One region of the Azospira sp. MPR-LB4 genome, then DNA from elsewhere that is predicted to be linked to it. Evidence: riboswitches for the same ligand, from Rfam matches in the RefSeq annotation. Region 1 holds a riboswitch; each other region holds the start of a gene.
What was found. Region 1 has a riboswitch for cobalamin ahead of AC3QLZ_RS03765 (energy-coupling factor ABC transporter permease). Riboswitches for the same ligand answer to the same signal wherever they lie in the genome.
Positions count from the first base shown of each region.

Region 2: it holds a riboswitch for cobalamin, as region 1 does, so the genes downstream of both, AC3QLZ_RS16485 (TonB-dependent receptor plug domain-containing protein) here and AC3QLZ_RS03765 (energy-coupling factor ABC transporter permease) in region 1, are expected to answer to the same signal.
Region 3: it holds a riboswitch for cobalamin, as region 1 does, so the genes downstream of both, cbpA (modified peptide precursor CbpA) here and AC3QLZ_RS03765 (energy-coupling factor ABC transporter permease) in region 1, are expected to answer to the same signal.
Region 4: it holds a riboswitch for cobalamin, as region 1 does, so the genes downstream of both, AC3QLZ_RS16495 (ribonucleoside-diphosphate reductase subunit alpha) here and AC3QLZ_RS03765 (energy-coupling factor ABC transporter permease) in region 1, are expected to answer to the same signal.

Region 1 is NZ_CM179521.1:832,183-839,398, reverse strand. It holds gene AC3QLZ_RS03800 (cobalt-precorrin-5B (C(1))-methyltransferase) at 1-121, opposite strand, end outside; gene AC3QLZ_RS03795 (precorrin-8X methylmutase) at 111-791, opposite strand; gene AC3QLZ_RS03790 (sirohydrochlorin chelatase) at 795-1,805, opposite strand; gene cobM (precorrin-4 C(11)-methyltransferase) at 1,815-2,618, opposite strand; gene AC3QLZ_RS03780 (energy-coupling factor ABC transporter ATP-binding protein) at 2,632-3,471, opposite strand; gene cbiQ (cobalt ECF transporter T component CbiQ) at 3,468-4,199, opposite strand; gene AC3QLZ_RS03770 (energy-coupling factor ABC transporter substrate-binding protein) at 4,193-4,564, opposite strand; gene AC3QLZ_RS03765 (energy-coupling factor ABC transporter permease) at 4,561-5,238, opposite strand; cobalamin riboswitch at 5,375-5,588, opposite strand; cobalamin riboswitch at 5,658-5,874, shown strand; gene AC3QLZ_RS03760 (acyl-CoA thioesterase) at 6,042-6,911, shown strand; gene AC3QLZ_RS03755 (diguanylate cyclase) at 7,167-7,216, shown strand, end outside.
Region 2 is NZ_CM179521.1:3,522,104-3,529,319, forward strand. It holds gene AC3QLZ_RS16470 (cobaltochelatase subunit CobN) at 1-2,718, opposite strand, end outside; gene AC3QLZ_RS16475 (DUF2149 domain-containing protein) at 2,702-3,043, opposite strand; gene AC3QLZ_RS16480 (MotA/TolQ/ExbB proton channel family protein) at 3,021-3,629, opposite strand; gene AC3QLZ_RS16485 (TonB-dependent receptor plug domain-containing protein) at 3,644-5,923, opposite strand; cobalamin riboswitch at 6,128-6,381, opposite strand; gene AC3QLZ_RS16490 (ribonucleotide-diphosphate reductase subunit beta) at 6,533-7,216, opposite strand, start outside.
Region 3 is NZ_CM179521.1:2,207,140-2,214,355, forward strand. It holds gene ribA (GTP cyclohydrolase II) at 1-213, opposite strand, end outside; gene AC3QLZ_RS10470 (protein-disulfide reductase DsbD) at 364-2,148, opposite strand; gene cutA (divalent-cation tolerance protein CutA) at 2,153-2,494, opposite strand; gene AC3QLZ_RS10480 (ABC transporter permease) at 2,555-3,355, opposite strand; gene cbpB (peptide-modifying radical SAM enzyme CbpB) at 3,446-4,816, opposite strand; gene cbpA (modified peptide precursor CbpA) at 4,813-4,983, opposite strand; cobalamin riboswitch at 5,071-5,271, opposite strand; gene AC3QLZ_RS10495 (chemotaxis protein CheW) at 5,411-7,216, opposite strand, start outside.
Region 4 is NZ_CM179521.1:3,531,127-3,538,342, forward strand. It holds gene AC3QLZ_RS16495 (ribonucleoside-diphosphate reductase subunit alpha) at 1-1,537, opposite strand, end outside; cobalamin riboswitch at 1,667-1,917, opposite strand; gene AC3QLZ_RS16500 (hypothetical protein) at 2,114-2,416, opposite strand; gene ilvB (acetolactate synthase large subunit) at 2,522-4,240, shown strand; gene ilvN (acetolactate synthase small subunit) at 4,242-4,559, shown strand; gene AC3QLZ_RS16515 (hypothetical protein) at 4,760-5,230, opposite strand; gene AC3QLZ_RS16520 (c-type cytochrome) at 6,201-6,554, shown strand; gene AC3QLZ_RS16525 (cytochrome D1 domain-containing protein) at 6,580-7,216, shown strand, end outside.

The DNA.
Region 1 (7,216 bases):
TGGCGCCGGTGGTGAAACCGGTGCGGTTGCCCCGTTCCCGCTTGGCCGTGCCCTTGCGGACCTTCTCGGCCGGCGGCGCTTCGCTGTTCACGGGAGCGCTGTTGGCGGCTTCAGGCGGCATTGCGCTGGCGGGCTTCGGCGACGCCGAGGAGGGCGTGGATGGCCGCCACCACCAGGGTGGAGCCGCCCTTGCGGCCGCGGATGACGATCCAGGGCACGTCCTGCACTTCGGCCATCAGGTCCTTGGATTCGGCGGCGGAGACGAAGCCCACGGGCATGCCGATGACCAGGGCCGGGCGGGCCCCTTCTTCCTTGATCAGGCGCACCACTTCGATGAGGGCCGTGGGGGCGTTGCCGATGCCGACGATGGCCCCGTCCAGCAGGCCCTGGCGATGGGCCTTGCGCATGGCCTGCACGGCCCGGGTGGTGTCCTCGGCCTGGGCCTGGGCGATGACGTCGGCGTCGGAAATGAAGTGGTGGGTGGTGACGCCGAAGTGCTTGAGGCGGCTGGCGGAGAGGCCGACGCAGATCATTTCCACGTCCGCCACGATGGGGGTGCCGCCCTTGAGGATGGCGGCCAGGCCCGCTTCCACCGCTGCCGGATGGAAGTCGGTGAGACCGTTGAATTCGAAGTCGGCGTTGGCGTGGATCATGCGCCGCACCACCGGCCACTGGTCGGCGCTGTAGGCGTGGGGGCCGGCTTCGGCATCGATGATGGCGAAGGAATCGTGCTCGATGGCGCGGCCGGCGGCGGTGAGCTGTTCGGTGACGACGTTGGCGTTGTGGTTCATGGCTTACCCGTGGGAGTGATGATCGTGGGAGTGATTGTGCCCATGGCAATGGCCGTGACCATGATCGTGATCATGTTTGCCCCCATGTTGGTGGCCGCAGCCGCCGTGGGTGTGGCCATGCTCATGCCCGTGGTCGTGGGTGGCGGTGTGGCTGTGGTCGTGGGTGGCGGTGTGGCTGTGGTCGTGCAGGTGCTCGTCCTCGGCGGCCAGGCGATACTTGCAGCCGTCGCATTCGAGCAGGCTGCCTTCGGGCAGTTCATCGCCGCCCACCTTGGCGTCCAGCAGGTCGAAGATGCCCTTGTCGAAGCCGAAGTGGGTGCCCAGGGCGAAGGCCACCTGGGGATACTGGCGCTGCAGGCGCTCGGCCTGGGCCTTGATGCGCTCCATGAGCACGCCGGTAAAGAGATAGACCGGAACGATGGCCACCTGGGTCATGCCCAGCTTGACCTGGCGCTGCACGGCGGTTTCCAGCCGGGGCCAGGTGACGCCGGTGAAGGCGATGTCCACCAGCTCGTGGTCGTTGTCCTCGAAGATCCAGCGGGCCATCTTGGCCAGCTCGCCGTTGGCGCCGGCGTCCGACGAACCGCGACCGAGCAGGATGACGCCGGTGGTGCAGGGGTCGGGCATGTCCAGCTGCTTCATCAGCCGGTCCAGCTGGCCCTGCAGCACCTCGAAAATCTCCCGGCCCATGCCCAGGTGGCGCACCACCTGGAATTCCACACCGGGGTGGCGGGCCCGAGCCTCTTCCACGGCGTGGGGCAGCTCCATTTTCACGTGGCCGGCGGCGTTGAGGATGAAGGGGATCACCACCACCTTCTTCGCATTGCCGGCGGCCCGGTTCAGGCCCTCATCCAGCAGCACCTCGGCGTGCTCGATGAAGCACACCTCGATGCGCCAGCCGGGGTGGCGTTCCCGCCACTGGGCGGCGAAATGGAGGATTTCCTTGTTGCCGTCCCGGTTGCGGGAACCGTGGCCGACCAGGAGCAGGGTGGTGTCTTGGGCACTGAAGGTCATGGGCATTTCTCAGGAGGCCTCGCCCACGCTGGCCTTGCGGAAGCGGTGGGTGAAGCTGGGGTCGTAGAGCTTGGAGCGGGCGATGTCCTCCCAGTCCCGGGCGCCGAGGGCCGGGCTGGCGATGATCATGGCCTGGGCGGCGATCTTTTCCGCCTGGCACTTTTTCTTGATGTCCGCGATGGTGCCGCGCACGATCTTTTCCTCCCCGGGCCAGGAGGCCTTCTGCACCACCAGGATGGGCGCATCCTCCGGCCAGCCGGCGGCCAGCAGGGCGCGCTGCACCTCGTGCAGCAGGGTGATGGAAAGGAAGATGCAGAGGGTGGAACGGTGGGCCGCCAGGGCCTCCAGTTCCTCCCCCGGGGGCATGGGGGTGCGGCCGGCGACCCGGGTGAGGATCACCGTCTGGGTCACTTCCGGCAGGGTCAGGGTCTCGCCGGCCGCAGCGGCGGAGGCCAGGGCAGAGGAAACGCCGGGCACCACGGCCCAGGGCACGCCCACCTCGTCCAGGGGACGGGTCATTTCCACCAGGGCGCCGTAGAGGCCCGGGTCGCCGGTCTGCAGGCGCACCACGGTCTGGTGGCGGCGGCTGGCCTGGAGCAGCCAGTAGGTCATTTCCTCCAGGGTCATGTCCTTGGAGTCCCGGATCTCGCAGCCCGGCGGGGCGTAGAGGGTGGCCGCCTGGTCCACCAGGGAGCCGGCGAAGAGGATGGCGCCGGCCTGTTCCAGCAGGCGGCGGCCCTTGACGGTGATGAGGTCCGGGTCGCCGGGGCCGGCGCCGACGAACCAGATCTTGCCGAGGGTGGCTGGGGTCATGGCATGTTCCTTCTCAGCAGTCTTCTTGTTGCAGCTGGGCCAGGAGGGCGCTGCAGCTGTGGATGGGGGTGTCGCCGCGGAGCAGGCCGCGCTGCCGCAGCTGCCGTTCCAGGCCGATCACCGAGGGCAGGCGCAGGCCGATGGCGGCCAGCTCGGCCTCGTGCCCGGCCAGGGCCGGGGCGTCGAAGCTGGCGCAGCAGCGGCCGGCGGCCATGAGGTGGATGCGGTCGGCCCAGCGGTAGGCGAAGTGGATGTCGTGGGTGGCCAGGAGGATGGTCATGCCCCGGCGGTGCAGGCCGTCCAGCACCGCCAGCAGTTCCTCCTGCATGGCCTGGTCGAGGCCGGCCATGGGTTCGTCCAGCACCAAGAGCTCCGGCTCCATGGCCAGCACGCCGGCGATGCAGACCCGCTTCTTCTGGCCGAAGCTGAGGTTCTGCACCGGCTTGTGGGCCAGGTCGTCCATGCCCACGGCCTGCAGGGCGGCTTCCACCCGGGCGGCGACGGTGGCCTCGTCCAGGCCCAGGTTGAGGGGGCCGAAGGAGACGTCCTCCCGCACGCTGGCGGAGAAAAGCTGCCGGTCCGGATTCTGGAAGACCAGGCCCACCTTGCTGCGCAGGGCGCGCAGGCCGGCCCGGCCGTAGTCCACCGGGGTGCCGGCGTAGTGCACCCGGCCGGCGGCGGGGCGCAGCAGGCCGTTGCAGTGCTGGAAGAGGGTGGTCTTGCCCGAGCCGTTGGCGCCGATGAGGGCGTTGCGGCTGCCCCGGGAAACGCCCAGGGAACAGCCGGCCAGGCCCGCGCTGCCGTCCGGGTAGCGGTAGTGCACGTCCTCCAGCTGCAGCAGGGGCACGCTCACCGGCCGCTCCAGGCGAGCAGCACCAGGGCCAGGGCGGCCACGCCGGCCAGGCCGGCATCGCGCCGGGCGTGGGGGTGGCGGCTGCCGAGGAAGCGCAGGGGACCGTCGTTGTTGCGGGCCAGGGCCGCCAGGTGCAGGGCGTGGGAACGCTGCCACACCTGCAGGGTGAGGTGGGCGGCCATCTGCCCCAGGCTGCGCAGCAGGCGGCTGCGGTCCAGGTGGCCGAGGCGGGCGGCCTGGGCGGCGCGCATGTCCTGCAGGGCGGCGGCGAAGACGAACAGGGTGCGGTAGCACAGCACCATGATGTCCAGCAGCACCTCGGGGGTGCGCAGGCGGCGCAGCAGGGCGATGAGGTCGCTCAGGGGCGTGGTCAGCACCAGGAACAGCAGGGCCGCCAGGGCGCCCAGGGAGCGGGTCGCCACCACGGCGGCCTGGTGGGTGCCGGCGGCGGTGGCCTGCAGGCCGCCCCCATCCACGGAGACGGCCAGGGAGAGGGCGCTGATGGCGAGGAAGAAGAGGGCCGGGGCCGCCACCCGCAGATAGAGCAGGGGCGATACCCGGGCGCCGCCGATGGTCACGGCCGCCAGCAGGGCGGCCACGCCGAGCCCGGCGGCCGGGGTGGCGGCGGCGACGAAGGCGGCCGTCACCCCGCCCAGGGCGAAGAGGCCCTTGGCCTGGGGCGCCACGCCGCGCCAGCGGTTGGCGTAGGCCGACTGCTCGATCAGCACGCCGGCCCTTCCTGGTCCTTGTCTTCGCGCCGGGCTGCCGCTTCACCGCGTCGTTGTTCCCGGCGCAGCTTTTCCCGGGTGCGGGCGCAGCCCAGGTAATAGCCGATGAAGCCGGCGCCGAGGGCCGCCTGCAGGGCGAAAAGGAGGGAGGCGATCTCGCCGCTGGCCGGCTCCAGCAGGGGCTGGAACCAGGGCTGGTAGTCCGGGGCGATGCGGGTGATGAGGGCCTGGGCCTCGCTGTCGGCGCCGCCGAAGATTTCCGCCGGCTGGCCGTCCGGCCCGACCGGCCGTTCCACCAGCCACAGGGGCAGGGCCGCCAGCAGCACCACGGCGATGAGCAGCAGCAGGTTCTGGTGGCGCTTCATGCCCGCACCTCCGGCGCCGGGGCCACGCCCAGGTCCTGCAGTTCCTGCGGGTTGAAGCGGGCCAGGGCGTTGCAGATGACCACGGTGAGCAGGCCCTCGCTGATGGCCAGGGGAATCTGGGTGAGGGCGAAGATGCCGGCGAACTTGAGGAAGGAGGCGCCAAAGCCGCCCACCGGATCGGGGAAGGCCCAGGCCAGTTGCACCGAGGTGGTGACGTAGGTGAGCAGGTCCGCCAGGCTGGCGGCGAGGAACACGCTCACCGCCAGGGAGGCCTTGAGGCGGCGGGCCAGGGCGAAGATGCCGTAGGCGGCGAAGGGTCCCACCACGGCCATGGAGAAGATGTTGGCGCCCAGGGTGGTGAGGCCGCCGTGGGCCAGCAGCAGGGCCTGGAACAGCAGCACCACGGCGCCGATGGGAGCCATGGCGGCAGGGCCGAAGAGCACGGCGCCCAGGCCGGTGCCGGTGGGGTGGGAACAGCTGCCGGTGACCGAGGGCAGCTTCAGGGCCGAGAGGACGAAGGTGAAGGCGGCGGCCACTCCCAGCAGCATGCGCTGCTCGGGATTTTCGCGGATGCGGCGGTTCACGGAACGGATGCCCCAGGCGACGAAGGGGGCGGCGGCGACGCTCCAGCCCACGGCGTGTTCGATGGGCAGGAAGCCTTCCATGATGTGCATGAGTCTCTCCCTCGGCGAGCATGACGGTGGCGCACCAGGCGGGGGAGTTGTGGCAGGTCGGATAAAGGGCCGCGGCGGATGGAACAGCGAGGAGGCGGCAAATCACCAGAACCGTTCCCGTCACCCCGGGGAATGGTGCAACTTGTGATGTCAGGCCGGTCTTCTGGCTTGCCTTCATCCTTCCCTGCCGGCCTTCCCGTGATGAACCACAGTGGCGTGAGGCAGCGTCGTCTGGCTTACAGCAGCGGGGGCTGCGCCGGACTGTCCTGGGTGGTCCCTGGAGTCACCGGCTTCCCGTTTCACCGTCCCCGCAGAGCGCGAGGCACGGCACCTGAATCGGGGCGGATGATAGCCCACTCCCCCCGGGCTGGGCAATCCGCCGCGCCAGGCGCGGCGTTTGGCGAATCGGTCGGGGCGGGTTAGACTGGCCCCGCTTCGGTTCCCCCCTCCAGGGGATGAAAAGGGAATCCGGTGCGAGACAGGGCGGCGACGCCCCGACTCCAGTCCGGAACTGCCCCCGCAACTGTAGGCGGCGAGCGTTGCGCTCCACTCTTTGCCACTGGCGATACTGCCGGGAAGGCTGGCGCAACGTGACGACCCGCAAGTCAGGAGACCTGCCGCGGCATTACTTCATATCAATCCTAATTGGGGCGGGGTGTCCCCTGAGGAAGGTAAATGCGCGCATTCCCTGACTGTCATCGTTGTCCGCTCTCGGCTGCCTGCCGCTCCGAGCCGCTTTGCCGCGGCCCGGGGTGTTCGCCCTTCTCCGATGCTCCCGCTCCGCTTTATCCAAGGAGTTGCGCATGCGCATGGAAGCAATGGAAATCGGCGCCGTCGTGGGGACGGCCGCCCAGCCCGTAGAAGCCAATCCCGCCCCCACTTCGTCCACTTCGCCGCGGCAGCAGCAGGCCACCCTCATGGTGGACGTGGTCTTCCCCGAACAGGTGAACCATCACGGCACCCTCTTCGGCGGTTCCGCCATGGCCATGATGGACAAGCTGGCTTTCCTGGTGGCCACCCGGGAGACCCGCCGGCCCATGGTCACCGCCAGCAGCGGCCGCATCGACTTCCGTAAGCCCATTCCCCAGGGGCGCCTGGTGGAACTGTCCGGCCGGGTGGTGCAGCGGGGTCGGCGCTCGGTGCAGGTGGAGGTGGCCCTGGCGGCGGAGGACCTGGCCACCGGGCTGCGGGAGACCAGCGCCACCGCCCACTTCACCCTGGTGGCGGTGGACGGTCCAGGGGCGCCGCTGCAGGAGGACGACGAGAGCTTCGCCCAGCTGCCCGGCATCGGCCCGGTGACGGCCATGGTGGAGATGGTCTTTCCCGGCCACACCAACCACCACGGCAGCCTCTTCGGCGGCCAGGCCCTGGCCTGGCTGGGCAAGGCGGCCATGGTGGCGGCCAGCCGCCAGGCCCGCATGCCGGTGGTGATGGCCGCTTCCGAGCGCATCGACTTCCACGCGCCGGTGCTGGAGGGGGAGATCGCCGACCTGGCGGCCCGGGTGGTGGCCATCGGCAACAGTTCCATGACGGTGGAAGTGCTGCTGCACGCCGAGGCCCTGCTCACCGGCCAGCGCCGCCTGTGCACCCGGGGCCGCCTCACCATGGTGGCGGTGGGCTACGACGGCCGCCCGGTGCCCGTGCCCCAGCCCCTGGGGCGGCGTCTGGCCTAGGCGCCGGCCATCGCCCGCCCCGGTCGGGGCGGGCGCCCGGTTTCCGGCCCGGAACGGCAGGCGGCAGGCTGCCCGGCCGGGCAGCGGCCCCCCACCGCGGTGTGACATAGTCGAGCCAATTCAGCGGTGGCGGGCCGTTATACTGCCGACAGAACAAGATGGGCCGGAGCCCGTGCCGTGATCGGCATGGCGCCTTCCGCAACCCAGGCTGCCCGGGCATCGGCAGTGACGATCCCTCCAACCTGCCTAGTCCCCATGTCCCTCAAGACAGCCCTGGCCCTGTGCGCCGCCTGCCTTACCCTGAG
Region 2 (7,216 bases), 1.0 Mb from region 1:
CAGCATCAGGGTCGGCAGGGCGTCCCGGTAGAGGCCCGAGGGCACTACGGTGACGTCCACCCGGGGGCGGCCCAGGTCGCGCCGGGGAATGATCTCCAGGCCGCTGACCCGGCCCCGTTCGTCCCATTGGGGCTTCACTCCCAGCAGGGCGAGGATTTCCGCCTCGGTGACGCCCTCGTGGCGCATGGCCTCGGTGCTCCACAGGTTGAACACCACCCGGTCCGGGTACTGGCCGTGGCGCTGCCGGTAGTCGGCGACGAACTTCTCGGCCAGGCTGCGGCCCTGTTCCCAGGTGCCCGGAGTGGGCAGGCGGGAGGGGTCGAAGCCGTAGAGGTTGCGTCCCGTGGGCAGGGAGTCCGGATTGCGGATCGGGTCGTTGCCCGGGCCGGCGGCCACGTAGCGCCCGGCCAGCCCCGCCTCCAGGGCGTCCAGCTCGGCCTTGCCGCTGGCTTCCATATTGGCCATCAGGGCTTCCAGGCGGCGCTGGTATTCGGCTGGGGCCAGCTTGCCGGCCAGGGCCAGGATGGCCTCGGCGGTGCTGCGCTGCATCTCCCTGGGCGGAGCGATGCCGAAGGTGTGCAGGCCGTAGGGGGCCTGGTGTTCGCTCACCTCCTTTAGGTAGTGCTCCAGTTTCTCCACCTCCTCGCCGTTGGCCAGGGTGTCCTTGCCGATGTCCTTGAGCACGCCCAGTTTGCGGCCCAGGGTGTTGATCTCGCCGAGAGCGGCTGCGGCGGCGGATTCGCTCTTCTGGGCTGCCACCACGTAGTCGTCGATGAGGCCCCGCAGCTTGACCAGTTCCAGGTTGAGGCTGGCCTTGTCGAAGGGAGGCGTCATGTGGGAGATGATGGTGGCCATGCCGCGCCGCTTGGCCTGCAGGGCCTCGCCGATGTCGTCCACGATGTAGGGGTAGAGCTGGGGCACGTCGCCCACCATGGCCTCCCCCGGATCGGCGGCGGTGAAGCCCACCTCCTTGCCGGAAAGCCATTCATGGGTGGCGTGGGTGCCCACATGCACCATGGCATGGGCCTGGTAGCCCTTCTGCAGCCACAGGTAGAAGGCCAGGTACTGGTGGTGGGGCGGCAGGGCCACGTCGTGGTACATCTTCTTGATATCGCCCTCCCAGCCCCGGGAAGGCTGGGGCGCGAAGACCAGATTGCCGTAGCGCTGGGCGGGGAAGACGAAGTGGGGCTTGCCCTTGCCGTCCTTCCACAGCATCACCCTGGAGTTTTCCGGCTCGCCCCAGGCCTGGACCATGGCGCGGCGCAGCTTTTCCGGCTGGCGGTCGAACCATTTGCGGTAGTCGCTCACCGGCAGCAGCATGGCGTGGCCGCTGCGCACCATTTTTTCCAGGGCACCGGGAGCCCAGTTGCCGATGTTGGTGCCGTGTTCCCGCAGGGCGTCGAACAGGGCTTCTTCCGTGGCCGGGCGGCCCTGGGCGTTGTAGCCGGCCTGCTCCAGGCGGGAGAGAATCTGCCACAGGGAGCGGGGCAGCACGTTGAGATAGGAGGCGCCGATGTTCTCCTTGCCCGGCGGATAGTTGTAGTAGATCACCGCCACCCGCTTGTTGGTGTTTAGCTCGTAGCGCAGCTCCACCCATTTCTTCACCCGGTCCGCCAGGCGCTCGATGCGCTCGGGGATGGGGGCCTCCACCACGTATTCCAGGCCGGTGCGGGGATCGGTCAGACGCTCCTTGGAAGCCACCACGGTGGGAGCCACGGCGCCGGCGAATTCGGCTCCGGCGATCTGCCAGGCCCGCTCGTTGAGGCTCAGGCCCATGGGCGAATCCTCCCATTCCTGGCGGCTCTGGTTGAAGAGGGAGAGGGCATTGACCACGGGCACGTCCAGGGCCTGCATGACTGGGATGGTCTTCTCCGGTACGTTGCCCATCTTCAGGGCCAGGCCCACCAGGGCCGCCACCCGGGCCTTGCCCCTGGGGTCGATGAAGTACTGTTTGACGGCATTCTCGGAAGGGAAACCGAAGGCCGGGGCGACGTTGAAGCCCCGCCGCTCCAGGCTTTCCACCATGGCTTCGAGCAGGGCCGAGCGGCCGGCCTGGGCCGTGACCCGGTTGAAGACGATGCCCACCCAGACCCGCTCGGCGGCGCCGGGGCGCTGCCGCAGGTAGTCCGCCGCGTAGTCCTCGAAACGGCTAAAGAGCTGGCCGCTGCGGGGATTCCACAGGGCCACGGCGGGGAAGGGGCGGGGCGGCGGGGCCGCCAGGGGCAGGCCGAATTCCCGGGCCAGGGCCAGGCGCAGCATGGCAGCGTAGTTGTCCACGCCGCCGGCCTGGGCGTAGGCCCGCAGTTCCTCGTTGCGGCTCAGGCCCGCATCCCGTTCCCCTTCCTCGAAGGGCGAGCCGACGGCGTAGGCCTTGGCGCCGCGCCGGTTGATTTCGGCCACGGCGGGGGCAATCTGCTTCGCCAGGTCCCGGCCCATGTTGTAGATCAGGGCCAGGTCGGCTTTGGCCAGGGCTTCCAGGTCCGCCGGGCTGGGCTGGGAGGAGGAGGCGATGTGGAAGCGCACCTGCTTCAAGGCCGGCTCCCGCTGCAGCTGCTGTACCGCATTGACCGCCGTCAGGGTGGCCGGGTCGCCGGGGAACAGCACCAATGACAGGGGCCGGGCCTGGGCGGCCAGGCCCAGGAGCAGCAGGGCCAGGCCCAGGAAGAGGTGCCGGAGGTGGAACAGGATCGGGCGCCTGCCCTCAGTCGGCCGGTACATAGACGATCCTCCCGTCGGGCAGCTTGTAGGCGGTGCCGAGGCGCTCGCCCCGGCCCGAGAGTTTCTGGTCGGTGACCTTGGCGGCTTTGATCTCGTTGCCCTTCTTGGTGATGATCTCCATCTCGCCGTTAGCGTTTTTCTTCACCATGGTCACTTCGGAGCTGGGGTCCAGCAGGTCCATCATGTTGTAGGCCATGAACAGGGCGATCATCATGGAGACGATGAAGACGATGCTGGCGTCGAAGAGGTTGGCGACCCCGGCGATGGGGTCTTCCAGGGCCTCGCCATCCAGGGAGAAGCGCCTACGCCGCTGCAGCAACCGCATCGTCGGCCTCCGTCTGCAGGTGATGGGGGAGGGGCTGGCCGCTTTCCGCCAGGGCCAGTTCGGCGGCGTGGGCCATTTCGCGCACGTCGGCACGCACCCAGCGTTCCCGGGAGAGGGCCAGCAGATAGGCGAGGACCCCGGCGCCCAGGCCGGCCACGGTGGCGGTGAAGGCGGTGACCATGCTGCCGGCCATCTTGGGGATGTTGCCTTCGGCCAGGGCGGCCAGGGAAATGCCCATGGGGATGAGGGTGCCCATGAGGCCCAGGGCCGGCCCCACCTTGATGACGAAGCGGATGCGGTCGAGGCGCCGCGACAGTTCCAGTTCCTCGGCCTGCAGCAGCCGTTCCACCTCGATTTCCAGGCGGCGCGGATAGCCCTTCAGGCGGTGCCGCAGCTGGCCCAGGCGCAGCTTGAAGCTTTCCACCTCCGGCAGATGGCCGCGGCGCCGCTGCCAGGCGTCGAACAGGGTGATGCCCAGTTGCAGGGGCACGTAGGCCACCAGCAGGGCGCAGCCGCCGATCACCGGCAGGTAGAGGGCGGTGGAGACTTGGTAGAGCAGTTGCTCGATGAGGGTAACGATTTCCATGATGGCTCCCAGGGTCAGAACGAGGCGCTCAGCTCGATGAAGGCATTGCGGCCGGGCATCTGGTAGTACTCGTAGTAGGTCTTGTCGAAGAGGTTGTTGATGCCGGCGCTGACCTTGAAATTCCTGTCGAACTGGTAGCTCAGCTTGAGGTTGGCCAGCCAGTACTTGCTGACGCCGCCGTAGACGTTCTTGATGACGTCGCTGTTGTCTTCCTTGCTGAACTGCTCGCCGGTGTAGGCGGCGGAGAGGTAGGCGCGCCACTGTTGCCACTGGGCGTCCAGGGCGAAGTAGGCGGTGTTCTTCGGCACATAGCGCAGGCGCTTGCCCTGCAGGCCGGTGCCGCTTTCGTCCCGGGTGATCTGGCTGTCGGTCCAGGTGTAGCTGGCGGAGGCCCGCAGCCAGGAGGTGAGGGGCATTTCCGCCGCCAGTTCTATCCCTTCTACCTTGGCTTCGCCGGCATTTGTGGCCACGGCGAAGAAGTCCACGTCGGCCAGGCTGCCGCTGTAAGGGCTGAGCTTGCGGTAGATCATGTCCTGCAGCCGGGTGCGGTAATAGGTGGCTTTGGCCGAGCCCTGGCCGGCCAGGGCCGTCTCGACGCCCAGGTCCCAGGAGGTGGAGGTTTCCGGCTTTAGATCGGGATCGGCCACCAGTAGGCGGCGGCTGCTGATGCTGGGCGTGGCATACATCTCATAGTTGGAGGGGGCGCGGAAAGCCTTGCCCAAGGAGCTGCGCAGGCTGGTGCCCGGCGTCAGGCGGTAGACCGCCGCCACCTTGGGGGAGAAGGCGGATTCGGAGCGCTCCGGGATGTCCAGATTGCTTCGGGGCGTACCGACGTATTTCTGCATGTTGCCCCGGCTGCTCCAGCGGTCGTGGCGGCCGCCCAGGTAGAGGGTGAGGTCGTCGCCGACGAAGATCTGGTCCTGCAGGAACAGGGAATTGGTGGTGCTTTCCCCGTCGGACTGTTCGTTGAGGGCGCCGGTGGTGCTGTCGGGATCGCGCCAGCTGGTGAGCTGGTACACCTTGCGCCGCAGGTGGCTGCGGCTGGAGGAGAGACCGACGATCAGGTACTGGTTGCTGCCCGCGGCAAAACCCAGCTGGGCCGAGGCATCCAGGGTGGTGTTGGGAGTGCTGGTGCGGGTGCCCGGGCCGCTGTCGAAGGTGGCGCCGGTGCCGGAGCCGACGTAGAAGGCCTCCCGGTCGAAGTAGCCCACATTGGCCTTGAGGTCGTAGCCATTGCCCAGCTTGCCGTCGAAACCGGCGAAATAGCGGGTCTCCTGGCGGTAGTTGGGATTGCTGGAATTCCAGAAGCTCGATTCCTTGATGCTGCCCAGCTTGTCGCCGTTGATGGAGACGTTGCTGGCGGGCAGGGCGAGGGGGGCGCCGTTCTTGCTCAGGTAGTTGTTGAAGCGCTCGAAGCCGATGCTGCTTTCGCTGCGGTTGAAGCCGGCGAAGAAGCGGGACTGGGCATCCAGGCTGTAATAGACCTTGGCATGCAGGTTGTTGGCGTGGGAGGAAATGGCGCCCTGGTCCCCCACCACATAGGCCTTCTTGCCATCCACCGTGGTGGTGGCCCGGCCGCCCTGGACCGCGTTGGCGCCGGTGCCGGTGGTGCCCACCGGCAGCACCACCAGGTCGCTGCCGGCGAAACCGGCCATGTCCTCGTAGCCGAAGCCCAGGGTGGCGGCCAGGCCGTTGTCCCACTTGTTGCGGTAGCTGGCTTCCACCGCGTTGCGCTCGCCGTCGCCGAAGCCCCGGCTGACCTTGACCCGGGTTTCCTGCTTGGTGGGCACCTTGGTGATGACATTGACCACGCCGCCCATGGCGTCGCTGCCGTAGAGGGCCGAGGCGGAGCCGGGCACCACCTCGATCTGCTCCACCTCGCCCATGGGAATGCCCATCAGGCTGGCCAGGCCGCCGGCGTTGCCGTCGGAGAGACTCATGCCGTCCACCATCATCTTCACCCGGCCGTCGGAGAGGCCGCGGAAGGAGACGATGGGGGCGGTGTTGATGCGGGTGCTGGTGCCCAGGCCGTTACGTATGTAGAAGCTGGGCACCTTGGCGGTAAGGGCGTCGCCGATGCGCATGGCGCCCGAGGCGTCCAGCTTGTCGGCCGTGACGACGGTGACGGCGGCCGGGGCCTCCAGGGTGGTCTGCTCGATGCGCGAGGCGGTCACCACCACGCTGCCCAGTTCCGTCTCGCCCTGCTCTCCGGCGGCCAGGGCGGCCTGGGAAAAGAGGGCGGCGATGGCGGCGGCCAGGAGGCGCCGCGGTTGTTGGTTGTTGATGCTCCCCATGTTGCTGTCTGACTCCAGTCGATGGCTACCGACCGGGCTTCGGGAAACGGGGGCATAAAAGATGAGGCGCGACCGCCGGCCCGAGGGCAGGCGGCAGAAACTCGGCTCAGAGGGAAAGGCCGGCGCTTCGATTCATGCTCCGCTCCGTCCGCAACCCCGCGGTCGGTGGCAGGTTCGTGCCAGCACCGTCCTCCATGGACGGCGGGCACGCAAAAATCAAAGGCCGGTCTCCGGGCTCGCCAGTCTTGATGTTCCGCCTTCCCAAGCCAGTCGCCGACCCCGGTGAGGGGGCGACGGGCTGGCTCAGTGGCTGGCGCTCCGGGGAGGAGGGCCGTGGAACATCCGCACTGGCTTACCGTTGCGGGGGCAGCCGAAGCTTGGGGCCGTGATGGCCGTTACTTCGTTCCCGTTTCACCCGGCGGCTGCTGCCGCCGGACACCTTTGACTGCTAATGGCTCCCTGGGGAGCCGGGATCGCAACTGCAGGCGATCAGGAGCGCGATCATACCCCCAATCCCATCTATGACAAAAGTCTGTGTCCTGAGCTACCCCATCTCCGCCAGGGGTCGGGGCAGTGTCCAGGACACGACGCCGCTGGCTGCCGCCCGGCTCAGTCCCAGGCCAGGGCGCCGCCGGTCTGGTACTCGGTGACGCGGGTTTCGAAGAAGTTCTTTTCCTTGCGCATATTGGCCTGTTCGTCGAGCCAGGGCAGCACGTTCTCGGCGCCGGGGAAGGGCTCGGCCAGGCCCAGCTGGCGGGCGCGGCGGTTGGCGATGAAGCGGAACTGGTCCCGGTGCAGGTCGGCGTTGTAGCCCAGGATGGGCTCCCGCAGGATGTAACCGGCGTAGGCCGATTCGGCGGCTTCCGCCTCTTCCCACAGGGCCTTGACCTGGACCGGGTCCAGGGTCAGGTTCTCTTCCTGCAGGAGCTGGCGTACCACCCGGATGCCGAAGGCGCAGTGCAGCACCTCGTCGCGCATGATGTACTGCAGCTGCTCGGCGGTTCCCTTCATCAGGCCCCGGCGCTGCAGGGCGAAGATGGGGGTGAAGCCGTTGTAGAACCAGCAGCCTTCGAAGATGCCGGCGAAGAAGAGGTAGGAGAGGGCGAATTCGTGCAGGTTATCCCGGTCCGTCAGGTCGAAGTCGGAACGCATCACCCGCTCTAGGCGGCGGTTGGCCAGGGCGATCTTGCCGTGGATTTCCGGCACCACCCGGTAGCGGTTGTAGATTTCCTTCTGGTCCAGCCCCAGGCTTTCGATGCAGTGCTGGTAGGTCCAGGTGTGCAGGGCCTCTTC
Region 3 (7,216 bases), 1.4 Mb from region 1:
ACGCAGGGAAAAGAGGCCGTCGCCGGTGAGGCATTCGGAATGGAGGCGGGTCAGGGCCGGCACGCCGTCGCCCACCTGGCCCAGGGTCAGGGCCAGATGCTCCTTGCCGGAAGCGGTTTCCTGGAAGCCGTGCAGGCGGAAGACGGCCCAGGGCGTGGGCAGTTCGCAGCTGGCCACCAGGGCCACGGCCGGCAGGGAAGGGGTGGAAGTCATGTTGTTATAAGTTGAATTTTATTGAGCTGTTCTCTGGGCAGGCCCACCGCGGCGGTAGGCAACTCCCCATGGGGTCATGCCATATTAGGCCAGACGGGGCCGGGCCAAAAGCGAAAAATATCGGGCGAAAAGATCAACCCGGTTCACCAATCAGGCGCCCGGGGCCACCCGCTGCAGGACCTGGAGGAACGGGGTGGCCTCCTGGAAACCCACCACCCGCAGGCCGGCGATTTCCTGGCCGGCGGCATCGAAGAAGATGATGCCGGGCGGACCGAACAGCTTGAAGCGCTGCAGCAGGGCCTTGTCGTCCTCGCTGTTGGCGGTGACGTCGGCCTGCAGCAGGGTGAAGCCGGCCAGCTTGGCCCGGACCTTGGGGTCGGCGAAGGTGAAGCGCTCCATTTCCTTGCAGGAGACGCACCAGTCCGCATAGAAATCCAGCATCACCGGCTTGCCCGCCGCCTTGACCCGGGCTTCCAGGTCGGCCACGGATTTTACCCGGACGAAGGGCAGGGCGGGAGCCTCGGCCCCGCCGCCCGCCGCCGCATTGGCCGCCACCACGCCCTTGAGGGGCTGCAGGGGGTCCCGGGAGCCGGCCGCCAGGCCCACCACCAGGGCGGCGCCGGCCAGCAGCATGACGATGCCGATGCCCTTCCAGAAGCGCTGCCAGCCCTTGGCCGTGGCCGGCAGGGGGTCCAGGGCGTGCATGAAGACGGCCGGCACGATCAGCAGCAGGGCCCAGCCGGCCATCACCAGGGCCGCCGGCAGCACCGGCGACACCAGCCACAGGGCGGTGCCGAGGAGGATGACGCCGAAGGCCTTCTTCACCGCTTCCATCCAGGGTCCGGACCGGGGCAGCAGGGTGGTGGCGGAGAGGCCCACCAGCAGCAGGGGCACGCCCATGCCCAGGGCCATGGCGAAAAGGGCGGCGCCGCCCAGCACCGCATCGCCGCTCTGGCCGATGTAGAGCAGGGCCCCGGCCAGGGGGGCGGCGACGCAGGGGCCGACGATCACCGCCGACAGGGCCCCCATGGCGAACACCGCCGCCAGGTGGCCGCCGTGCAGGTGGCTGGCCTCTTCCGACAGCTTGCTCTGCAGGAAGCTGGGCAACTGCAGCTCGTAGAAGCCGAACATGGAGAAGGACAGCACCACGAAGACGGCGGCGAAGGCGCCCAGCACCCAGGGATTCTGCAGGGCGGCGGAGAGCAGGGTGCCGGTGAGGCCGGCGACCACCCCCAGGGCGGCGTAGGTCACCGCCATGCCCAGCACGTAGGCCAGGGAGAGGAGGAAGCTCTTGCTGCGGGAAACGTGGTGCCCCTGGCCGACGATGATGCCGGAGAGGATGGGGATCATGGGGAAAACGCAGGGGGTCAGGGCCAGCAGCAGGCCGAAGCCGAAGAAGGTGGAGACGGCCAGCCAGAAGCCGGCGTTCTGCAGCAGGCCGGCGATATGGCCGCTCTCGTCGCCGGCGGCGTCGGGCACCGCGGCCGGGGCGCTGCCCGGGGCCGGCAGGGTGACGCTGAGCTTTTGTTCCTGGGGCGGGTAGCAGACCCCGGCATCGGCGCAGCCCTGAGCCGTCACCTTGAGGGTGATGGGGCCGGACTGGTTGGCGCTCAGCGGCAGGCGGATGGCCACGCTCTTGTAATAGACCTCCACGTCGCCGAAGTTGTCATCATGCTTCTGCTTGCCGGCGGGGAACACGGGGGTGCCCAGGGTGGCGCCCTCGGCGGCGAACCTGAACTTGTCCCGGTACAGGTAATAGCCCTTGGCGATGCTGTAGCGCACCTCCACGGTCTTGTCGTCCAGGGCCCGGGCTTCGGGCTTGAAGGCCACCAGGGGATCGAGGAATTCCTGGGCGGCCACGGGCAGGGCCAGGCCCAGCAGGATCAGGCACGGCAGCAGCCAGCGCCACAACGGGAAAATCAGGGAAGCAATCACGGCGTCACTCGGGGCGGGTCTCGGTCACGACCCAGTTGAGGTAATCGGGCAGCCCTTCGGCCACGGGCCAGGCAACGATCTCCGGCACGTCGTAGGGATGCAGTTCCAGCAGGCGGGCCCGCAGTTCGGGGAAGCGATCGGCGGCGGTCTTCAGCTGCAGGGGCGTCTCGGTGGCCATCTCCACCTTTCCCTGCCAGCGGTAGATGGAGGCGCAGGGCGCCAGCACGTTGGCGCAGGCCGCCAGACGGGCATCCACCAGGGCGGCGGCGAGGCGGGCGGCGGTTTCGCCGTCCGGGCAATTGGTCTGCACCAGCAGTACCGGGTTGGCTTTTTTGGAGGTGGTCATGGGGCCATCTTAGCCGAGAGCGGCGTTTCGCGTTTTGATCTGCCTGCGCCTGTCGCCATCTCAGCGCAGCAGGCGGCGCCGGGTCAGCACCAGGGCGACGAGGAAGGCGACGGCAGTGATGGCCAGCAGCACCGCCACGTGCAGCAGGGCATTGGCCGGCACCTGGCCCTGCAGCAGGGGCCGCACCAGTTGCACGGCGTGGGTCAGGGGCAGCGCCTCGGTCAGCCCCTGGACCAGGACCGGCAGCTGTTCCCGGGGGAAGAAGACGCCGGAAAGCAGCATGGTGGGGGTGATGAAGAGGGTGAAGTAGTACATGAAGAAATCGTAGGAGGGTGCCAGGGCATTGACGATCAGGCCCAGGGCGGCGAAGGCCAGGCCGGTGAGCAGGATCACCGGCAGCACTCCCAGGGCCAGGGGCGAATGGGAGAGGCCGAGGACGAAGATCACCGTGAGGATGGCGCAGCCGGAAAGGAGGCTCTTGGTGGCGGCCCAGATCAGCTCGCCCAGCATCACGTCCTCCAGTTCCAGGGGGGCGTTGAGCATGGCCTCCCAGGTCTTCTGCACGTGCATGCGGGAGAAGGCCGAATAGAGGGCTTCGAAGGTGGCTGCGTTCATGGTGCTGGCGCACACCGTGCCGGCGGCCAGGAAGGCCACGTAGGAGGTGCCGGCCACCTCCGGCAGCATGCTGCCCAGGCCGTAGCCCAGGCCCAGCATGTAGATCAGGGGGTCGGCCAGGTTGCCCAGGATGGAAGGCAGGGCCAGCTTGCGCCAGACCAGGAAATTGCGTTGCCACACGGGAAACCAGCGGGCGGAAAGGCGGGGCGGCGCGTAGAGGGAAGGGGAGGAAGTGGCGGCATTCATGGCGCCATTATCCGACCTTGGCGCCCGGAAGGTAAGTACCCCGGTCGGGGCGGGGCCGCCGACCGGGGGCAAACGGGCCTCGAACGGGCCTCAGCAGGCGCTGAAAACCGTCTCCGTGCCTTGGTCCCAGCCGTCCCAGAGGAAGTCGTCGGACTTGCCGTCGGCGATCAGGCGCAGGGCGTAGCGCACCTGCTCCTCGTAGAACTGGCAGAAGGCGCCGGTCTTCTCCATGCCGCCGTTCATCTCGTTGGCCTCCGCCGGGCAGGGACTGCCGCAGAAGTGGCGGATGGGGCAGGAAGCGCAGGGCTCGAACTTGTCCACGTCCCGCCCGGTGACTTCTTTGAAGGCCGGCGACTCCAGGGCGGCCGCCACGCCGTCGGTGAACAGGTTGCCGCCCTCGAAGGCCGGCAGGCCGATGAACTCGCTGCAGGGAAAGAGGCCGCCGTCCGCCGCCAGGGCGAAGAAGGCCCGGCCGCCGCCGCAGGGAGAGATGTCGCACATCAGGCGCCGCGCCGTGGGAGCCAGGATGGCCAGCAGGATGTTGGCGAAGTTGGCCACCACCAGCTTGCGCCCGGTCTCCCGGTAAAGCTCGTGGGTCCGCTCCAGGGCGGCGATGAAGGCCCGGGCGAAATCCCCGTCCGCCGGCTTGACCCCCCGGGCGCCGGAAAGGGTGCAGCGCACCGCATTCAACATGCAGGTGGGCACCTGGTGGCGGTGGAACAGCTCCACCATGTCCGTCAGGTGGGCCAGGTTTTCCGTGGTGCAGGTGGTGATGACGCTCCAGGAGCCGTAGCCCTGGAGCCGCTCCATGGCCCGCAGCACGTGCTGGTGCACCCCCTGGCCGGCCCAGGTGTGGCGGGTGGCGTTGGTGATGGGGGCGGTGGGACCGTCCAGGGAAAGGCCGATGCTGACGTTGCGCTGCATGAGGAAGTCGGCGGCGGCATCGGTGAGCAGGGTGCCGTTGGTCTGCACGCCGAAGGCGAAGTCGTCCTGGAACAGGTCGATGGCGGCGAACAGGGCCTCCCGGTTCATCAGGGGTTCGGCGCCGTGGAAGATGAGGCGGGGCTTGCGCGCCCCCTCGCCGCCGTCCATCACCGTGGCGAAGTATTCCTTCAGCCGCTGCAGGGCCCCCAGCAGCCGTTCCGCCGGCATATCGCTGCCGTGGCGGCGCAGGGTGTCGGGGATGTAGCAGTAGGTGCAGTCCAGGTTGCAGCGTTCCGTCGGGTTCACATAGACGCCGGAGGGCTTCAGCTCGAAGCGGAGGGCGTGGATTTCCTGGGCGAACTTCGCCGCCTGGGCCTGGAAGCGCTCGGCCAGCTCGCTGCCGCACAATTCCGTCTCCACCCGGTCCTTGTCCACCAGGGACCAGAAGGCGGTTTCCGGGTGCAGCAGGGCCACGTAGCGCTCATGGCCGATGTCGTAGGGCTGCAGCCGGCGCAGGTGGGGAGCCGGACCGTTCACTTGGCCGCCTTCCGGTCCATCAGGACGTAGTGGGAGAGGCCGATGCCGTCCGGGTTGCAGGACTTGCGGCTGGCGATGACCGGGGCCGGAGCGGCGGCCTGGGTGGGCTGGGTGGCAGCCTGCTGGGCAGTGGTGGCTTGGCTGGTAACTTGAGTGGTGGTTTTCATGGGGTCCTCCCGCGAAGGTATGAAAAAAAAGCAAAAGGGCTCCGGCGGCCTGTCTCGAAAGAAACATGCCGCCGGAGCCCTTTGCCTGGAACTCCACGACTTCCGCCCGTCTTCTGGCTTACGGATCGACCGGTCCTGCTACTGGGCTCCCCCTTCCCGCCGCATTTGCTGCGGCAGTGGGTGGCGTGGAAAAACTGCACCACGCCGTGGAACGACCGTCCCCGATTACAGCGGCGGGCCCGCCACGGAGTTGCACCGTGTTCCGAAAGCGGAAGCCGAATGGGGGCGGATTCTGGCCGCCGGCCCGGGGAGGGTCAAGGCCGACGGCAGCCGGATTTGATCCAGGTAAAGCGCCTCTGTCCGAGGTCGGATTTTTGCCCGGCAGCCCTGCGCTTGCCTCCTTTCCCTGCCCCCTTGCCCTTCCCCTTCAGCGTCCGCCTCCGGGCCCGCCGATGGCCCGCAGGGGCGCCGCCGGGCGCGGGACCTCGCCGCCCGCGGCGGACTCCGGCTTTCTCTGGGCAGCGCCGCAGATGCGCTCCGGGTCCAGCACCTGGAGGATTTTTTCCCTGTCCGGCTGGCGCGGCTTGATGATGGCCTGCACGTAGCCGGCGTCCTGGCGGATCATCTCCGGGATCGGCTCCAGGCGCTCGGCGTCGAATTCGGGCACGGCATAGAGATCGTCCACCAGCAGCCCCATGAGGCCGTCCCGCACCCGCACCACGACGATCTGGCTGTGGTTGTCCACCTCCTTGGCCGGGTAGTTGAGGAGGAAGCGCATATCCACCACCGGCACCAGGGTGCCGCTGTCGCCGCCACCGCTCTGGAAGCTGATGACGCCGCAAAGATAGCGGCGGGAGCCGCTCATGGGGGAAAGCCGGGCCGGGTCCACCGCCTCCAGCACTTCGGCCGCCGGCAGGCCATACACCTTGTCGCCGACGACGAAGGTGGCCAGCTCCACGCTCTGCCCGCCCCGGGCGTGCAGGTCGCCGTAGCTGCCTTCCAGCACCGCTGGGCGCCGCTCCCGGGGGGCTGCGGCGGCACTGCCATCGCCCACGGGGACGAACACCAGGGCCACCACGTCGTTGCTGTAATCGCCGCTGTTCTTGAATTCCCGGTAGCCGAAGGAGGCGGTGCTGCCGACGATCCAGGTGCGCCCGGCCAGCTGCACCACCCGGGAGCGGCCCTCGCCGTTGGCGGCGGCGAAGAGGCTCTTGTCTACCTCCAGCAGGCTTTCCGCCGGAAAGCGTTCGTCGGAGGAGGCGATGATGCGGCCGCTGCGCTCGGCGAAGACGGCGAAGGCCCCGGCCTGGGGCGGCAGGGAATCGGCCAGCATGGCGGCGAACTGGGGCGCTGCGTCGAAGACGATGCCGATGCCCCCCACCACCTTGGCCGGATCGTCGGGATGGCGGATGGCGGCGTTGTAGACGTAGGTGGGGCGGCCGCCGTAGAGCCAGCTCTTCTCGAAGGGGGAGACGCAGTAATGCTGGGTGCTGGGCAGGTAGAAGACGGACTGGACCCAGCCCGCATCCACCTTCTTGCCCACCAGGTTGAGGCTGTCGCCGTGCAGGTTGGAAGCGGCGACGATGGTGCCGGAAAGGTCGTACACGAAGAGCCGGGAATAGACGGTGTACAGGCTGTTGATGTATTCCAGGATGCCGGCCATGGCCTGGGCCTCCGCCTCGCCGGGACGGCCGGCGGCCATGCTGCGGCGCAGGGCCGAGGTGAGGGCCCACCAGCGGCAGTCGTTGGCCCGCTCGTAGAGGTTGCGGTCCATGATGTCGATCATCAGGCGGGAGATGAACTGCACGTCCTGCAGGCTGGAGGAGATGGCGGTCTGGTAGAGGTCGGCGATGGAGCGGGCGAAGAGGTCGCTGGTGCGGTCGCCGGTCTCGGAAATCTGCTGCAGCACGGATTTGAGCTTGAGCAGGTCGCCCCGCTTGTCGGCGGCCATGATCTGGCCGTTCCACACCACCCGGCGCAGGGAGAGGTTGATGCCCTCGGCTCCCCGGGCGATGTCGGCCAGGGCCGGGCAGAAGGTGTCGGCGTGGGCCAGCACGCCCTCCAGCACCTCCGCCGGCAGGCTCTCGGCGGCCTGGCCCAGGCCGGCTCGGAAGGCGGAGCTGACCGGCACCATGACATGGCCCACCCAGCCGGGCCCGACGTAGCCCTGGTAGCCCCGGGTGGGGCAGGTCCTGGCCAGGTATTCGCGGCCGCCCCAATCTACGATGCGGTA
Region 4 (7,216 bases), 1.0 Mb from region 1:
TGTCGTGCAGGTCGGGCACGTCGCTGGGGGAGAAGAGGGTCCACTCGCCGCCGTTGATGACCCGCTGCATGAACAGGTCGGGAATCCAGTTGGCGGTGTTCATGTCGTGGGTGCGGCGGCGTTCGTCGCCGGTGTTCTTGCGCAGCTCGAGGAATTCCTCGATGTCCAGATGCCAGGATTCCAGATAGGCGCAGACGGCGCCCTTGCGCTTGCCGCCCTGGTTCACGGCCACGGCCGTGTCATTCACCACCTTGAGGAAGGGGATGACGCCCTGGCTCTTGCCGTTGGTGCCCTTGATGCGGGCCCCCAGGGAGCGCACCGGGGTCCAGTCGTTGCCCAGGCCGCCGGCGTATTTCTGCAGCAGGGCGTTTTCCTTGATGGACTGGTAGATTCCTTCCAGGTCGTCGGAGACGGTGGTGAGGTAGCAGGAAGAGAGCTGGGAATGCCGGGTGCCGCTGTTGAACAGGGTCGGCGTGCTGCTCATGAAGTCGAAGGAGGAGAGCAGGTTGTAGAACTCGATGGCCCGGGCTTCCCGGTCGATCTCGTTGAGGGCCAGGCCCATGGCCACGCGCATGAAGAAGGTCTGGGGCAGCTCGATGCGGCGCTCGTCCACGTGCAGGAAGTAGCGGTCGTAGAGGGTCTGCAGGCCCAGGTAGTCGAACTGCAGGTCCCGCTCGGCCTTGAGGGCGGCGGCCAGGCGTTCCAGGTCGTAGTCCTTGAGGCGGGCATCCAGCAGCTCGGCGTCCACGCCGGTGCGGATGAGGCCGGGGAAGGCTTCGGCGTAGCGGGCGGCCATGGCCTCCTGGCTGGCTTCCTCCCCCAGCACTTCGACGCGCACGCTGCTCAGCAGCAGGCGGGCAGCCACCTTGCTGTAGCCCGGTTCCCGCTCGATCAGGGTGCGGGCGGCCAGCACCAGGGACTGGCGCACGGCGGCCAGGGGCACGCCGTCGTAGAGGTTGTGCAGGGCCTGCTCCAGCACCGTTTCGGCAGCCACGTCGGCCAGGCCCTGGCAGGCTTCCCGGCATTGCTGCAGCAGGGCGGCCCGGTCCAGGGGGAAGCGGCGGTCGCCGTCCACCACGTGCAGCAGGGGGCCGGCGGCAGCGGGGGCGGCCGCCGCCTGGGCAGCCCGTTCGGCGGCCCGCTTTTCCCGGTACAGCACGTAGGCCCGGGCCACGTCGTGCTCGCCGGAACGCATCAGGGCCAGTTCCACCTGGTCCTGGATGTCTTCGATATGCACCGTGCCGCCGCCGGGCAGGCGCCGGGTGAGGGCTTGGACGACGATGGCGGTGAGGCGGGAGACCAGGTCCCGCAGGCGGGCCGAGGCGGCGCCCTGGCTGCCGTGCACGGCCAGGAAGGCCTTGTTCATGGCGACGGAGATTTTTTCCGCATTGAAAGGCATTACCGAACCGTTGCGGCGGATGACCTCGAAGGACTGGGCCCGGCCGGCCAGATCGGCGGCGTTGGGCAGGCTGTCGTCCAGATTGTCGGAGGGCAGGTGGGATGACGCTTGGTGGGTGGCGAAGAGGCCGGCTTGCATCGTGGAACTCCCGTTATCAACGGAACGGGGGCCCAGGGCGGCGGGACTGCCGAGGCGCCGGCGGGCACGCCCATGGCGGCCGACAGCGGACAATCCCGATCCACCGGGGGGCACCCCGCCCCTGGTCAGACTGAAAAATTGGCGACGGCAGGTTTCCTGGCTCACGGGTCCTGGCCCGATGCCCGCCTTCCCGGTGGAACTGCCTCCCAGTGGCACGCGTGGACATCGAACTCGCCGTTTACAGTTGCGGGGGCAGCTCCGGCATGGGCGGAAAGTTCGCTGCGGATTCGCGGGGAATCCGTCTGATCCCGACTTCCTTGATCGCCGCACCGGATTCCCATTTGTCCCGAAATCGGGGAACCGTCGCGGAGGAGACTTTACCCCAGCCCTCAAGCGGAGGGCAAGGGGTTGGACACTACAGGTAGTAGTACGAGAGTAATAGACAACTACATATAGTGTATTTGGCGACAGGGTCTTTTCCACAGCCGGGAGCATTTTGCCCAGAAAACGGGCAGAGTGTTTAATCCCCAGTAATACTGTGGCTTTTCACCGACTGTCCCGGAACGGCCCACAGACTTATCCACAGAAACTGTGAATTTCCTGTTGCATGCCCCGCCGGAATTTCTGCATAATCGTCGGATCGTTTTTGCCGGAGCAGTGGCAAAAACTTTTTTTACCGGCAAATTTTTTTCCGCCTTCAACCGCGAATCCTTTATCAGCTCCATGTACAACTTCGCCGACTTCGACCGCTGCAACACGCTGCCCTCCCGGGCCGGCGCGGGCGCGTCCGTCATTGGCGTAGTAGGCGCTGTAGTACGCGTAGTCGTAGTAGTACGCGCGTGCGCCGCTGGGATGAGCGAAGTCCGGTAAAGAAACCAACCGAATTCCACAAAACCCCCGCCGGCGCGACAGCCCGGCGGGGGTTTTGTTTTTGGGCCCTCCGACCGGCAAGCCAAACCGGATCACGCAAGGAGAAGCCCAGCCATGAATGCCCCAGCCCCCCAAGCCGCCCGCCAGACGGATGCCGCCCCGGCGCCGGAAACCCTTACCGGCGCCCAGATCGTCGTCCGCCTGCTGGAACGCCAGGGCGTCACCACCGTCTCCGGCATTCCCGGCGGCGCCATCCTGCCCTTCTACGACGCCCTCTCGGCCTCGGAAAAAATCCGCCACGTGCTGGCCCGCCATGAGCAGGGCGCCGGCTTCATCGCCCAGGGCATGGCCCGGGCCAGCGGCCAGCCCGCTGTCTGCCTCGCTTCCTCCGGCCCCGGTGCCACCAATCTGCTGACCGCCATCGCCGATGCCAAGCTGGATTCCATTCCCCTGGTGGCCATCACCGGCCAGGTGCCCCGCAGCATGATCGGCACCGACGCCTTCCAGGAGGTGGATACCTACGGCCTTTCCATCCCCATCACCAAGCACAACTTCCTGGTGAACTCCGCAGAAGAGCTGCTGGAGGTGATTCCCCGGGCCTTCACCCTGGCCGCCTCCGGCCGCCCCGGCCCGGTGCTGGTGGATATCCCCAAGGACGTCCAGGCCCAGGCCATCGAGGTCAGCCAGTGGCCCGCCCCCGGCGGCCGCCAGGCCCTGCCGGCGCCGGACATGGCGGCCATCGAAAAGGCCGCCGCCATGATCAACGCCGCCGAGCGGCCCATCCTTTATCTGGGCGGCGGCGTCGTCCATTCCGGCGCCGCCGAGGCCGCCGTGGCTCTGGCAGAGAAGGCGTCGCTTCCCACCACCATGACCCTCATGGCCCTGGGCGCCATGCCGGTGGACCATCCCCTCTCCATCCACATGCTGGGTATGCACGGCGCCCGCTACACCAACCTGCTGCTGGAAGAGTGCGACCTGCTCATCGCCGTCGGCGCCCGCTTCGACGACCGGGCCACCGGCAAGGTGGCGGCCTTCTGCCCCAAGGCCCAGATCATCCACATCGACATCGACCCCTCCGAACTGGACAAGATCAAGAACGCCCACGTGGGCATCGCCGGCGACGTGGGCGAGGTACTGGAAAAACTTTCGCCCCTGGTGGAGGCCCACCTGCGCAAGCGCTGGCTCACCCACATGGGCGACCTGCGCTCCCGCTTCCGCCTGCAGCGGCCCAACCTGGAAGACCCGCGCAGCCACTACGGCCTGATCCAGGCCGTGGCCGACTGTCTGGACGATTCCGCCGCCATTGCCACCGACGTGGGCCAGCACCAGATGTGGGTGGCCCAGGCCTACCCCCTGCGCCGGCCGCGCCAGTGGCTCACCTCCGGCGGCCTGGGGACCATGGGCTTCGGCGTTCCCGCCGCCCTCGGTGCCGCCCTGGCCGAGCCCGAGCGCACCGTGGTCTGCTTTACCGGCGACGGCAGCATCCTGATGAACATCCAGGAACTGGCCACTATTGCCGAAGCCGGCGCCAACCTGAAGATCGTGCTCATGAACAACGACGCCCTGGGCCTGGTGTACCAGCAGCAGGAGCTGTTCTACGGCAAGCGCTATTTCGCCTCCAAATTCGCCGGCCAGCCCGACTTCCTCAAGATCGCCGAAGGCTTCGGCATCGACACCCTGGACCTGGACACCGCCGCCGATCCCCGGGCCGCCCTGCGCCAGGCCCTGCAACGGCCCGGCCCCTGCCTCATCCACGCCTTCATCGACATGAACGAGAAGGTCTATCCCATGGTGCCCCCCGGCGCCGCCAACACCGACATGATTGGAGGCTGAGATGAACGCCGTCAGCAAAAAAGAAAACGCCGCCCTGGCCCGCCCCCAGCGCACCGTGCTGGAACTGGAAGTGAATAACCACGCCGGAGTCATGTCCCACGTGGTGGGCCTCTTCTCCCGCCGCGCTTACAACGTGGAAGGCATCCTCTGCCTGCCCGTAGGCGACGGCAGCATCAGCCGCATCTGGCTACTGGTCCTGGAAGACCGGCGCCTGGAGCAGATGGTGAAGCAGGTGGAGAAGCTGGAGGACGTGCGCACGGTCCGCCGCCACGGGGCGGATCATGCGGTGTTTGAACGGCTGGAGGAGTTTTTCCGCTGAGAAAATTAAGCGCCCGCTTCAGGAAGAGGCGGGCGCCGGTGCTGAAGGTCGGCTATCGACCCAAAAAGCGGAAGTAGGTGGCTTATAGAAGCGAACGATCAGGAACGTTTGACCTGAGAGGCCGCCGTAGCGGCGAAGCCGCGAAGGGAACCCAAAACGCAGCTTGTGGGCGGTCCCTCTTGGTGGAAGGGTTAGGGCGCTTACTTTGCATACTTCGCCACGGTTGCATCCTCTCGGTCTTGATGCTCTTTAATTTCGACATACATTTGCTTATGCGCTTCAGTCAGCGGCTCTCCCGCCGGCGTACTTGCACACCCGCGAAGTGGTGAAACATGCGTCTTCCGATAGGTCGCGGCTCTTTCGATATAGTTTGGGTAATCATTTGGATCGACAAGCAACCAGCCTGATTCAAACAGCCCATACCACCATTGCTCTTGCATGTAGGGATAGAAGCCAAGAGCAGAATCTACCTGGCTTTCAAGAAGCAACTTGACTGGTTTCTCATTGCCTTTTTCTAACGCATGCAGGTTTGCAACGGCCAGAGCTGCACGGGGAGTGGAATCTAGAACGTTGTACGCCCAAAGGCCTTGAAAAAAACCAAGCCCCAGGCCACTGCAGAATGCAACGATGGAACAGAAAATCACTAAGACGATTACGCGGCGTGACGACATAAGCGCTCTACCGTTCGATGTAAGGGGCCTGCCGCAGACAGGTCCCCTTAGCGAAGGGATTAGGGAGGCGGCTCATTGAACGTTTCCTTTTGCCGCCGCAGTCGCATATGCGCGAAGCGTTGCGTTATCGTTTTGGCTTTCAAGAAATTGGGCAACGATCTCTTCAACTCGCTCTGGGTAGTAGTGCGCCCAGTGCCCAAGACCGTGAAGAGCACTCTCTTGACACGCGATTGAGGAAATCTCTAGTTGCGACTGAAGTACCTCAAGAACAGTGGCGTCAAGGGTTCGCCGAGTTGAGTCCGCTGGCTTGCCATGAATTGGTATGACCTCCCACCACATATGGCAAATGGAGTTAAGGGGCGAGAGGCCTTCACCGGATTGCCTTCTGCTTGACGCCACATCTGTGCAGCGAGCTGCGAAGAGGTCCTGGAAAAGTGAATTCATTGCGCGAAGACATGTTAGGCGATTGGCCTCTGGAAGTGACTCATCAAGCAAGGCAAACATGTGATCACTACCCGATGGGCTCACCAAGTACCAGAAGCCTTGGTCCAGTTGTGCGTCGGTGAACTGCTCACAGACATGCGCCGACGATGTGAACAAGCGAGTCATAAACTGGAGTGAGGTTGAAGACGGCGCCTCCCACGACGGAGAATCAACGTCGAAGTACCAAGCCGGGTCAGAGACTGGGCGGGCAAAGCAATGGGATATCCAGTCTTCGTAGGAAGGCATCATGGCCACGCGCCCTAAGCACGCCAATTTATGTCATTTGGAATATTCCCCGTCAGTATAACAACATCCATATGGTGGACAACCACACAGGGCAACGTCAGTGTTAGGGCAACCCAACCTCTGCTTGTGGCCGACAACAGCCTCTGTCTGTATTTCCCCCTACAACCCCCACGGTCTTTCTGCATCGAAAGCTGATGCTTATCAAAGTGTCCTGGTGGGCCGGGCGGCAAGATGGGTGCCCATGAAGCCCGCCATTTCTTTCCCCTGCATTTGCCTGAGCGGCCTTGGCCTGACCGCGGCCTTGCTGCCCCTTGCCGTTAGTGCCACGGAAGTGGCAGTTCCCGCTCCCCGCGCCCAAGAATTGGTGCATATGGTTCGTCAGGATTGCGGTTCCTGCCACGGCCTGACCCTCAAGGGCGGCCTGGGGCCGGCCCTCACTGCCGAGACCTTCCGCCAGCGGCCTGCCGAGAGCATGGTGGCCACCATCCTGCATGGCCGGCCGGGCACGCCCATGCCGCCCTTCAAGGGCATCATCAACGAGGCCGAGGCCCAGTGGATCGTGCAGCAGCTCCAGGCCGGCTTCCCCAACGAATAATTTGAATTCCCCGCGAAAGACCGCCATGACGCCTGCCACGCCTGTCGTTTCCCGCCGCTTTCTTCTGCCTGTTCTCCTGCTCTCCCTCCTGACCGGTTGCGCCAGCGCCCCGGCACCCCGGGGCAGCGGCGACCTGGGGGTGGTGATCGAGCGTTCCATCGGCCAGGTGCAGGTGGTCAATACCACCTCGAAAACGGCCCTGGCCAAGGTGCCCGGGCTGGGTGACCTGTCCCACGCTTCCGTGGTCTTCAGCCGGGACCAGCGCTACGCCTACGTCTTCGGTCGTGACGGCGGTTTGACCAAGGTGGATATCCTCAACGCCTCCATCGCCAAGCGCATCGTCCAGGCCGGCAACGCCATCGGCGGTGCCATTTCCCAGGACGGCAAGCTGGTGGTGGCCCAGAATTACGAGCCGGGCGGCATCAAGGCCTTCGACGCCGAGACCCTGGAACTGGTGGCGGACATTCCGTCCGTGGACATGAACGGGGTGCGCTCCAAGGTGGTGGGCCTGGCCGACCTGTCGGGCAACCGCTTCGCCTTTTCCCTCTTCGAAGCCGGGGAAATCTGGGTGGCCGACCTCTCCAATGTGAAGGCGCCCAAGGTGCAGAAATACTCCGCCGGCAAGCAGCCCTACGACGCCCTGGTGACGCCGGACGGCCGCT